Regions from separate parts of the Kribbella speibonae genome, predicted to be linked through region 1. Evidence: riboswitches for the same ligand, from Rfam matches in the RefSeq annotation. Region 1 holds a riboswitch; the other holds the start of a gene.

What was found. Region 1 has a riboswitch for glycine ahead of gcvP (aminomethyl-transferring glycine dehydrogenase). Riboswitches for the same ligand answer to the same signal wherever they lie in the genome.
Region 2: it holds a riboswitch for glycine, as region 1 does, so the genes downstream of both, E0H92_RS05055 (L-serine ammonia-lyase) here and gcvP (aminomethyl-transferring glycine dehydrogenase) in region 1, are expected to answer to the same signal.

The regions. Positions count from the first base shown of each region.
Region 1 covers NZ_SJKC01000002.1:327,908-332,318, reverse strand. The annotation lists gene E0H92_RS14990 (bifunctional nuclease family protein) at 1-161, shown strand, start outside; gene E0H92_RS14985 (MerR family transcriptional regulator) at 447-953, shown strand; gene E0H92_RS14980 (dihydrodipicolinate synthase family protein) at 969-1,862, shown strand; glycine riboswitch at 1,878-1,967, shown strand; gene gcvP (aminomethyl-transferring glycine dehydrogenase) at 2,040-4,411, shown strand, end outside.
Region 2 covers NZ_SJKC01000001.1:989,973-994,383, forward strand. The annotation lists gene E0H92_RS05035 (aminopeptidase P family protein) at 1-102, shown strand, start outside; gene E0H92_RS05040 (hypothetical protein) at 284-511, shown strand; gene E0H92_RS05045 (alpha/beta fold hydrolase) at 516-1,931, opposite strand; gene E0H92_RS05050 (DUF3817 domain-containing protein) at 2,028-2,381, shown strand; glycine riboswitch at 2,379-2,471, shown strand; gene E0H92_RS05055 (L-serine ammonia-lyase) at 2,551-3,924, shown strand; gene E0H92_RS05060 (helix-turn-helix transcriptional regulator) at 3,974-4,411, shown strand, end outside.

The DNA.
Region 1 (4,411 bases):
GTACGCCGGTGTTCTGCGCCGAGGAGATCCTCGCCGAGGCCGGGATCCCGGTCCCGGAGAGTGAGACGAACGGCGCCGACGAGGTGCAGGAGGAAGAGGAGGTCGAGCGGTTCCGGGAGTTCCTCGACCAGGTCACCCCGGAGGACTTCGACAAGAGCTGAGAACCTAGGTAACGATTCGCACGACGGTCGCGACACGCTCTCGGCTCGACGCGGTTGTCGTTGACCCGGTTCGGGCGGCGGCTTACCGTGAAGAAGTCGTGGGGTGCTGTCACTCCACGGAGATGGCTCGTTCCAGTCGGTATCCAGGGAGGCTCAGGCGTGACACGCACCGGGGACACGGATCTGACGGCGCAGTCGACGTCCGACGCGCACGCAGAGGCTGTGGCAGCCGCTACTGCCACCGCCGGCGTTCAGGGTCTGCTGTTCGACGACGACCTGCGGCCGATGCCGGAGGACGTCGGGTTCCGGGGTCCGACGGCCTGCGCCGCGGCCGGGATCACCTACCGGCAGCTCGACTACTGGGCCCGGACCGGCCTGGTCTCCCCGTCCGTCCGCCCGGCGACCGGCTCGGGGACGCAACGGCTGTACGGTTTCCGTGACGTTCTGTTGCTGAAAGTGATCAAGCGGCTGCTCGACGCCGGGATCTCGCTGCAGCAGATCCGGACCGCGATCGCGCACCTCAGCAAGCGCGGTTTCGACGACCTGACCCAGATCACGCTGATGAGCGACGGCGCGTCGGTCTACATGTGCACGTCGCCCGACGAGGTCATCGACCTGCTGGCCGGCGGCCAGGGTGTGTTCGGGATCGCGCTCGGCGGTGTCTGGCGCGAGGTCGAGGGTTCGCTGTCCGAGCTGCCGACCGAGCGCGCCGACGGCCACGACGACGGCGACTCCGAGGGTCACTCCGGCGACGAACTCGCCGCCCGCCGCCGCGCCCGCATGACTGGCTGATCTAGTTTCTCCTCTGTGCGCCCACTCACTGCAGACTCGCTCCGCGGTGTGTGGGCGACTTTGTTGTTACCCCTGAACGCCGACGACTCGATCGATTTCAACCGGCTCGAGGCGCAGGTCGACACGCTGCGCCGGACGTCCGTCGACGGGCTCTACGCCCACGGGACGGCGGGGGAGTTCCAGACCCTGACCGAGGACGAGTTCGACCGCGTCAACGAGCTGCTGGCTGCCGCGGGTAAACCGTTCCAGATCGGCGCCAGCCACCCCTCCGCCCAGCTCCAACTGTCCCGCGTCCGGCGCGCGGCCGCCCTGGAACCTGGCGCGATCCAGGTGATCGTCCCGGACTGGCTTCCGCTGAATCCTCACGAGGTACTCGACTTCCTCCGCCAGGCCGCCGACGCGGCCGGTGACGTGCCGCTGGTGCTCTACAACCCGCCACATGCCAAGACGCAAGTCAGTGCTCGCCAGCTCACCGAACTGGCCGCAGCTGTGCCGAGCCTGATCGGGTTGAAGACCGCCGGCGGTGACAAGGCCTGGTTCGACGAGGCCACGCGGTCGGGGCTGGCGATCTTCGTCCCCGGGCACTTCCTGGCGAGTATGTCGTTACTCGGTGCGCACGGCAGCTACTCGAACGTGGCGGCGCTCTCGCCGAACGGCGCCGTACGGACGGCACACGATCTGGACGTCGAACGGCGGATCGCCGAGTTCTTCGCGGCCCACGTCGTACCGCTGCAAAAGGCCGGTCTGTCGAACCCGGCGCTGGACAAGTTCCTGGCCGCGGTCGGGGGCTGGGCCGACGTCGGCACCCGCGTGCGCCGGCCGATGCAGTCGGCGACGGCGGAGCAGGTCGAGGCGGCGCGGCCGGCCGCGCGGAGCCTGCTGCCCGAACTGTTCCAGGATTCCTGGTAGCCTCAAGGCAGCCGTTCACAGCACTCGGGAGAGACCCGTGTCATCGGGCGCCGAAGGGGCAATTCCTCCCCGGAACCTCTCAGGCCCATGGACCGAGTGTCGCAGGCGACTCTGGAGCGCAGCGCGCGTGACAGAGGGGGAGGCCACCGGCAGCGACAGTCAGCATCGGAGCCTCTAGTGAACGACACCCCGCAGCTTTCGGCGACCTTCGCCGACCGGCACATCGGTCCGCGCCCGGACGAGATCGCCCGGATGGTCCAGCTCCTCGGGTACGACGACGTCGACGCGCTGGTCGACGACGCGGTCCCGGCGTCGATCCGGTCCGCCGAGGCGCTGCGACTGCCCGAGCCGGCCTCCGAGGTCGACGCGCTGACCGAGCTCCGTCAGCTCGCGGCCCGCAACACCGTCGCGACCTCGATGATCGGCCAGGGGTACTACGGCACGTTCACCCCGTCGGTGATCGTCCGCCGCCTGGTCGAGAACCCGGCGTGGTACACGGCCTACACGCCGTACCAGCCGGAGATCTCCCAGGGCCGGCTCGAGGCGCTGCTCAACTTCCAGACCGTGGTCTCCGATCTGACCGGCCTGCCGACTGCCAACGCGTCGCTGCTCGACGAAGGCACCGCCGCCGCCGAGGCGATGACGCTGGCGCACCGCTCGAACAAGAAGAGCAAGTCCGACCGCTTCCTGGTCGACGCGGACACGTTCGCTCAGACGATCGCGGTCGTGCAGACCCGCGCAGAGGCGCTCGGTATCGAGGTTGTCGTCGCGGACACCACCGACGGTCTGCCCGAGGGCGACTTCTTCGGCCTTCTCGTGCAGTACCCGGGCTCCAACGGCGTCGTCCGCGACCTGAAGCCGCTGATCGAGGCGGCGCACGGGCGGGACACGCTGGTTGCCGTGGCCTCCGATCTGCTCGCGCTGACGGTGCTCGAGGCGCCGGGGGAGGCGGGCGCCGATATCGTCATCGGTTCCTCGCAGCGCTTCGGCGTACCGCTGTTCTACGGCGGCCCGCACGCCGGCTTCATGTCGGTCCGCTCCGGCCTGGAGCGGTCGTTGCCCGGTCGCCTCGTCGGCGTATCGGTCGACGCGGACGGCGCCCCGGCGTACCGGCTGGCGCTGCAGACCCGTGAGCAGCACATCCGTCGCGAGAAGGCGACGTCGAACATCTGTACGGCGCAGGTCCTGCTCGCGGTCGTCGCGTCGATGTACGCCGTCTACCACGGCCCGGACGGCCTGAAAGCGATCGCCGAACGGGTCCACGACCACGCCGGCAAGCTGGCCGCCTCGCTGCGTGCCGGCGGTGTCGAGGTCGTGCACGACGACTTCTTCGACACCGTCCTTGCCCGGGTCCCGGGCCGCGCCGCCGACGTCGTGGACGCCGCCCGGCAGAACGGGATCTGGCTGCGGCTCGTCGACGCGGACCACGTAGGCATCTCCTGCGACGAGAAGACCGACGTCGCGACGCTGACCCGGGTCTGCCAGTCCTTCGGCGTCCAGTACGACGACACGCTCGCGGCGGCCGGGGTCGCCGTACCGCGGACCACCGAGTACCTGACGCACCCGGTGTTCAACACGCACCGCTCCGAGACGGCGATGCTGCGGTACCTGCGCAAGCTGTCCGACAAGGACTACGCGCTGGACCGCGGCATGATCCCGCTCGGGTCCTGCACGATGAAGCTGAACGCGACCACCGAGATGGAGCCGGTCACCTGGCCGGAGTTCTCCGACCTGCACCCGCTCGCGCCGATCGAGGACGCGGCCGGCTACGTGAAGCTGATCGGTCAGCTGGAGCGCTGGCTGGCCGAGGTCACCGGGTACGCGAAGGTCTCGATCCAGCCGAACGCGGGCTCCCAGGGTGAGCTCGCCGGTCTGCTCGCGATCCGCGGGTACCACCGCGCGCAGGGCTCCGTGGACCGCAACGTCTGCCTGATCCCGGCGTCGGCGCACGGCACGAACGCCGCGTCCGCGGTGATGGCCGGGATGAAGGTCGTCGTTGTCAAGGGCAACGACGACGGCACGATCGACCTCGACGACCTGCGCGCGAAGGCCTCCGAGCACGCGGAGAAGCTCGCGGCGATCATGATCACGTACCCGTCCACGCACGGTGTGTACGAGGAGAGCGTCCGCGAGGTCTGCCAGATCGTCCACGACCACGGCGGTCAGGTGTACGTCGACGGCGCGAACCTGAACGCCCTGCTCGGGCTCGCGCAGCCGGGCGAGTTCGGCGGCGACGTCAGCCACCTGAACCTGCACAAGACGTTCTGCATCCCGCACGGCGGCGGTGGCCCGGGTGTCGGCCCGGTGGCGGTCGCCGCGCACCTGGCGCCGTACCTGCCGAACCACCCGCTGCTCGACCAGGCCGGTCCGGAGTCCGGCGTCGGCCCGATCAGCGCCGCGCCGTTCGGGTCGGCAGGCGTGCTGGCGATCTCGTGGGCCTACATCCGGATGATGGGCGCCGAGGGGCTGACCGCGGCGACGAAGGCCGCCGTCCTGACCGCGAACTACGTGGCGAAGCGGCTCGAGGACGCCTTCCCGGTGCTCTACAC
Region 2 (4,411 bases), on a different contig from region 1:
GTCGTCGTCCACCAGGACCGCCTCGAGATCCTCACCGAGGACCTGCCGATCACCACCGACGGCCTCGAGCAGTGGACCCGCTCGCACCTCAACTCCAAGTAATCAAAATTACCCGTCACGAACAGTAACGTTCGCCGCCGCCCCACGATGAACAGGGCGGGGGGAGGGTCGACTCGGCCCGGCGCGTGGCAAGTGGGGGGCCGCGTATCACGCGCCCGGCCGAGTCGGCCTCGAACTGGGGCCAGGGGGGACCCAGGATCCCTGGGCACGGGGAGTAGTCAGCATGAACCTACGAGTGCGAGTCATGAACTGCGGCAGCCGGCACTGGTACGCCGACATCGACGACGCCGACGATCCGCAACCGGACGACCCGTTCTGGTACGTCGACAACTGCCGGACCCAGGCACAGGCGCTGGAGAGCGCCTGCACCGAGCTCCGGCTGATGGCGGGCCGACTGGTCCGCGGTGATCACCTCGACCGCGTTCTCGAAGTGACCGGCGTACCGGTCTGACCCGTCACCCGGTGGGCTGTACGGCGGCGCAGCTGCTGCCGCGCTCCGGTACGTCCCGCGCGATCAGGTAGTTGTCGATCGTGCTCTCCATGCACGGGCTCTTCGAGTAGCTCCCGTGCCCCCACCCCTCGTACGTCAGCAGTACGCCGTACCGCCCGAGCTGACGCTCTACGCTCTGGGCCCACGCGTACCCGGTGGCAGGGTCGTGGATCGCGTTGGCGAGCAGTACCGGCGTCTTGAGACCACGGACCTTCAGGACGTGCTGCGGGTTGTTCGCGGGCGGTGAGCCGAGACAGATGGACACAGCCATCAGCTGACCCGGGTAGCGCAGGTCCTGGTTGTTCCGTGCGAGCCGCTGGAGGTGTCCGGCGTAGTCGCGGTAGCTGCGGACCGGCAGGTTCCAGTCCTGACAGAACACCGCGAGCGGGTACGGCGCGACGCCCGTCTGCACGGGCTTCGGGGGCGTGACACCTGCCTTCAGCATCTCGGCCAGCGCAGACCACTGTGGTCCGTAGAGCGCCCGGAACACGGCGAAGCTCAGTGTGAACGGGTCAGGCGACTTCGCGAGCAGATCCGCCCAGAGCGCGTGGATGTCGCGACCGTGCAGCGCACAGGTCGTTGTGGCGTCGCACCACTTCACGAACTCGTCGAACGAGTCCTGTGCCGCGGCCGCCTGGTCATCGAGGAAGTCACCAGTACTCGACGAGCTGTGGTCACTCACGCTCTCCAGCACCATCGCGCGGACCCGGTGCGGGTACGTCTCCGCGTACTGCGCGCCGAGCACGGTCCCGTACGAGCTGCCGTGGAAAGAGATCGTGGACTCACCGAGCGCTCGCCGTACGGCGTCGACGTCGCGGACGGTCTGCCAGGTGTCGATGTGGTCGTACAGCGCCCCGGTGTGCTCGCGGCAGTCCGTCGCGAGCTGCCGGTTGTAGGTGATCGTGGAGGTGAACTCCGCGGCGCTCTTGATGATCGGCGACGGCTGCTTGTTCAGCAGGTCGGCCGAGCAGCGCACCGGGTTGCTGCGCGCCACTCCGCGCGGGTCGAAGCTGACGATGTCGAAGCGGTTCTGCAGGTCGGTGCTGAACCGGTCGATGCCAGTCTTGATCCGATCGACTCCCGAGTCCCCGGGCCCGCCTGGCCCGAACACCAGGACGCCGACCCGTTCGCCCGGCACCTTCGCCGGACGGCGGGCGATCGCCAGCTCGAACGTGGCGCCGCCAGGATCACGCCAGTCGACCGGCAACCGGAGCGTCGCGCACTGCGAGCCGCGGACCTCGGCGGGGTCGTCCTTGCCCTCGGGCTTGCAGTCGGTCCATTGCACCCGGGTCGTGGTGGCAGCTGCGGGGAGAGTTGTCAGCCCGGCGGCGGCGACGCCGAGCAGTACGGCGCCGGTGACGGCGCGCTGGGTGAACGTCATGCCGCCGATCCTTCGGCAATCGCTTGCTACCGGCATCAGGGAGCCGCCCTCGTGCGACCCCGAACGCGGCTTGGGGGGCTTGTTAGGGTCGCGTTGATGAGTACCAAACATGCGGTGTGGTTCCGGGCGGTGGCGATCGCCGAGGCGGTCTCGTGGACCGGATTGCTGATCGGGATGCTGTTCAAGTACGTGCTGTCCGACAACGAGATCGGGGTGAAGATCTTCGGCCCGATCCACGGCGGCATCTTCATCGCGTACGTGGTCACCGTGCTGGCGGTGCGCGGGCCGTTGCGGTGGTCGTGGCCGGTCACGTTGGCCGCCCTGGCGGCCAGCATTCCCCCGCTGTTCACCTGGTTCTTCGAGATCTGGGCGGTCCGTACCGGCCGGATTGACGTCGGTGGTGAGACCGCCGTACCGTCCCAGACGTCAGTCAATTCAACAGCCGCATGAACCCGTGCGGGAGAGACCCGGACACGATCCGGGCGCCGTAGGAGCAACTCTCCCCAAGAATCTCTCAGGCACCTTCACCGCGCGGGCGAGGCACCTCTGGAAGGCATCCGCCTGACAGAGCGGGGAGGACACCAAACGGTCAACGGCGACCGGAAGGAACCTCCACACGATGGCGATCAGCGTCTTCGACCTGTTCAGTATCGGGATCGGCCCGTCGAGCTCCCACACCGTGGGACCGATGCGTGCGGCCCGCACCTTCGCGCGCGGTCTCGCCGACGACGGCCTGCTGGCCGCGACGACGACCGTCCAGGCCCAGCTCTTCGGCTCCCTCGGCGCCACCGGGCACGGGCACGGCAGTAACAAGGCCGTCCTGCTCGGCCTCGAGGGCGCCGACCCGGAGACGGTCGCCACGCACTCGGTCGACGCCCGCGTCGAGACGATCCGCGAACGCGGCCGGATCCTGCTGGCGGGGACCCACGAGATCGGGTTCGACGAGAACACCGACCTGCTCATGCACCGCCGCAAGGCGCTCCCGTACCACCCGAACGGGATGATCTTCGTCGCCCGCGACGCCGCCGGCGCGGTCCTGCGGGAGCGCACCTACTACTCGGTCGGCGGCGGATTCGTCGTCGACGAGACCGCCGCCGCGGGTGACCGGATCGTGCCGGACACGACCCCGCTGAAGTACCCGTTCACCACCGGCGCGGAGCTGCTCGACCGGTGCCGCGAGTCGCAGCTCTCGATCAGCGAGGTGATGCTCGCGAACGAGCTCGCCTGGCGGACCGAGGACGAGGTCAAGGACGGTCTGCTGCACATCTGGCAGGTGATGCAGGACTGCGTCCGCGAGGGTTGCGAGACCGAGGGCATCCTGCCCGGCGGGCTCAAGGTGCCGCGGCGCGCCCACGCCCTGCACAAGAAGCTCAGCCAGGATCCGTGGTCGGTCGATCCGCTCAAGGTGATGGACTGGGTGAACCTGTTCGCGCTCGCGGTCAACGAGCAGAACGCGTCCGGCGGCCGGATCGTCACCGCCCCGACGAACGGTGCCGCCGGCATCATTCCCGCCGTCCTGCACTACTACCGGCGCTTCGTGCCCGGGGCGACCGACGACGGCGCGGTCCGGTTCCTGCTGGCCGCCGGGGCGATCGGCGTGCTCTACAAGGAGAACGCGTCGATCTCCGGCGCCGAGGTCGGCTGCCAGGGCGAGGTCGGCTCCGCCTGCTCGATGGCCGCTGCCGGCCTCTGCGAGGTGCTCGGCGGTACGCCGGAACAGGTCGAGAACGCCGCCGAGATCGCGATGGAGCACAACCTCGGCCTGACCTGCGACCCGGTCGGCGGGCTGGTGCAGATCCCGTGCATCGAGCGGAACGCGATGGCGTCGGTGAAGGCGATCAACGCGACCCGGATGGCGATGCACGGCGACGGCGTCCACGTGGTCACCCTCGACAAGGTCATCAAGACCATGCGCGAGACCGGCGCCGACATGAAGATCAAGTACAAGGAGACGTCCCGCGGCGGCCTCGCCGTCAACGTCATCGAATGCTAGTAACAGCAGTACCAGGCTGAACTACCCACCGCCCGGGATACTGAGGGACATGGGCGAGCTCGGCAGGACGTTGCACGCGTGGCGTGACCGGGTGACGCCTGCGGAGGTCGGCCTGCCGCCCGGCGGGAAGCGGCGGGCGCCGGGCCTGCGGCGCGAGGAGCTGGCGCACCTCGCCGGGCTGTCGGTCGACTACATCGTCCGGCTGGAACAGGGCCGGTCGGACTCGCCGTCGGCCCAGGTCCTGACCGCGCTGGCTCGTGCGCTCCGGTTGTCCGATGCCGAGCGCAACCATCTGTTCGTGCTCGCCGGCGAGGTGCAGCCGTCGCCCGGGCGGATGTCGGCGTACCTCCCGCCCGGTGTGCAGCGGATCGTCGACCAGCTGGCGGGCGCGCCGCTGTGCGTCACCGACGCCGCCTGGACGGTGATCACCTGGAACCCGCTGTTCGCGGCGCTGATCGGCGACCCGTCGCCGTGGCAGGGGCGGTGG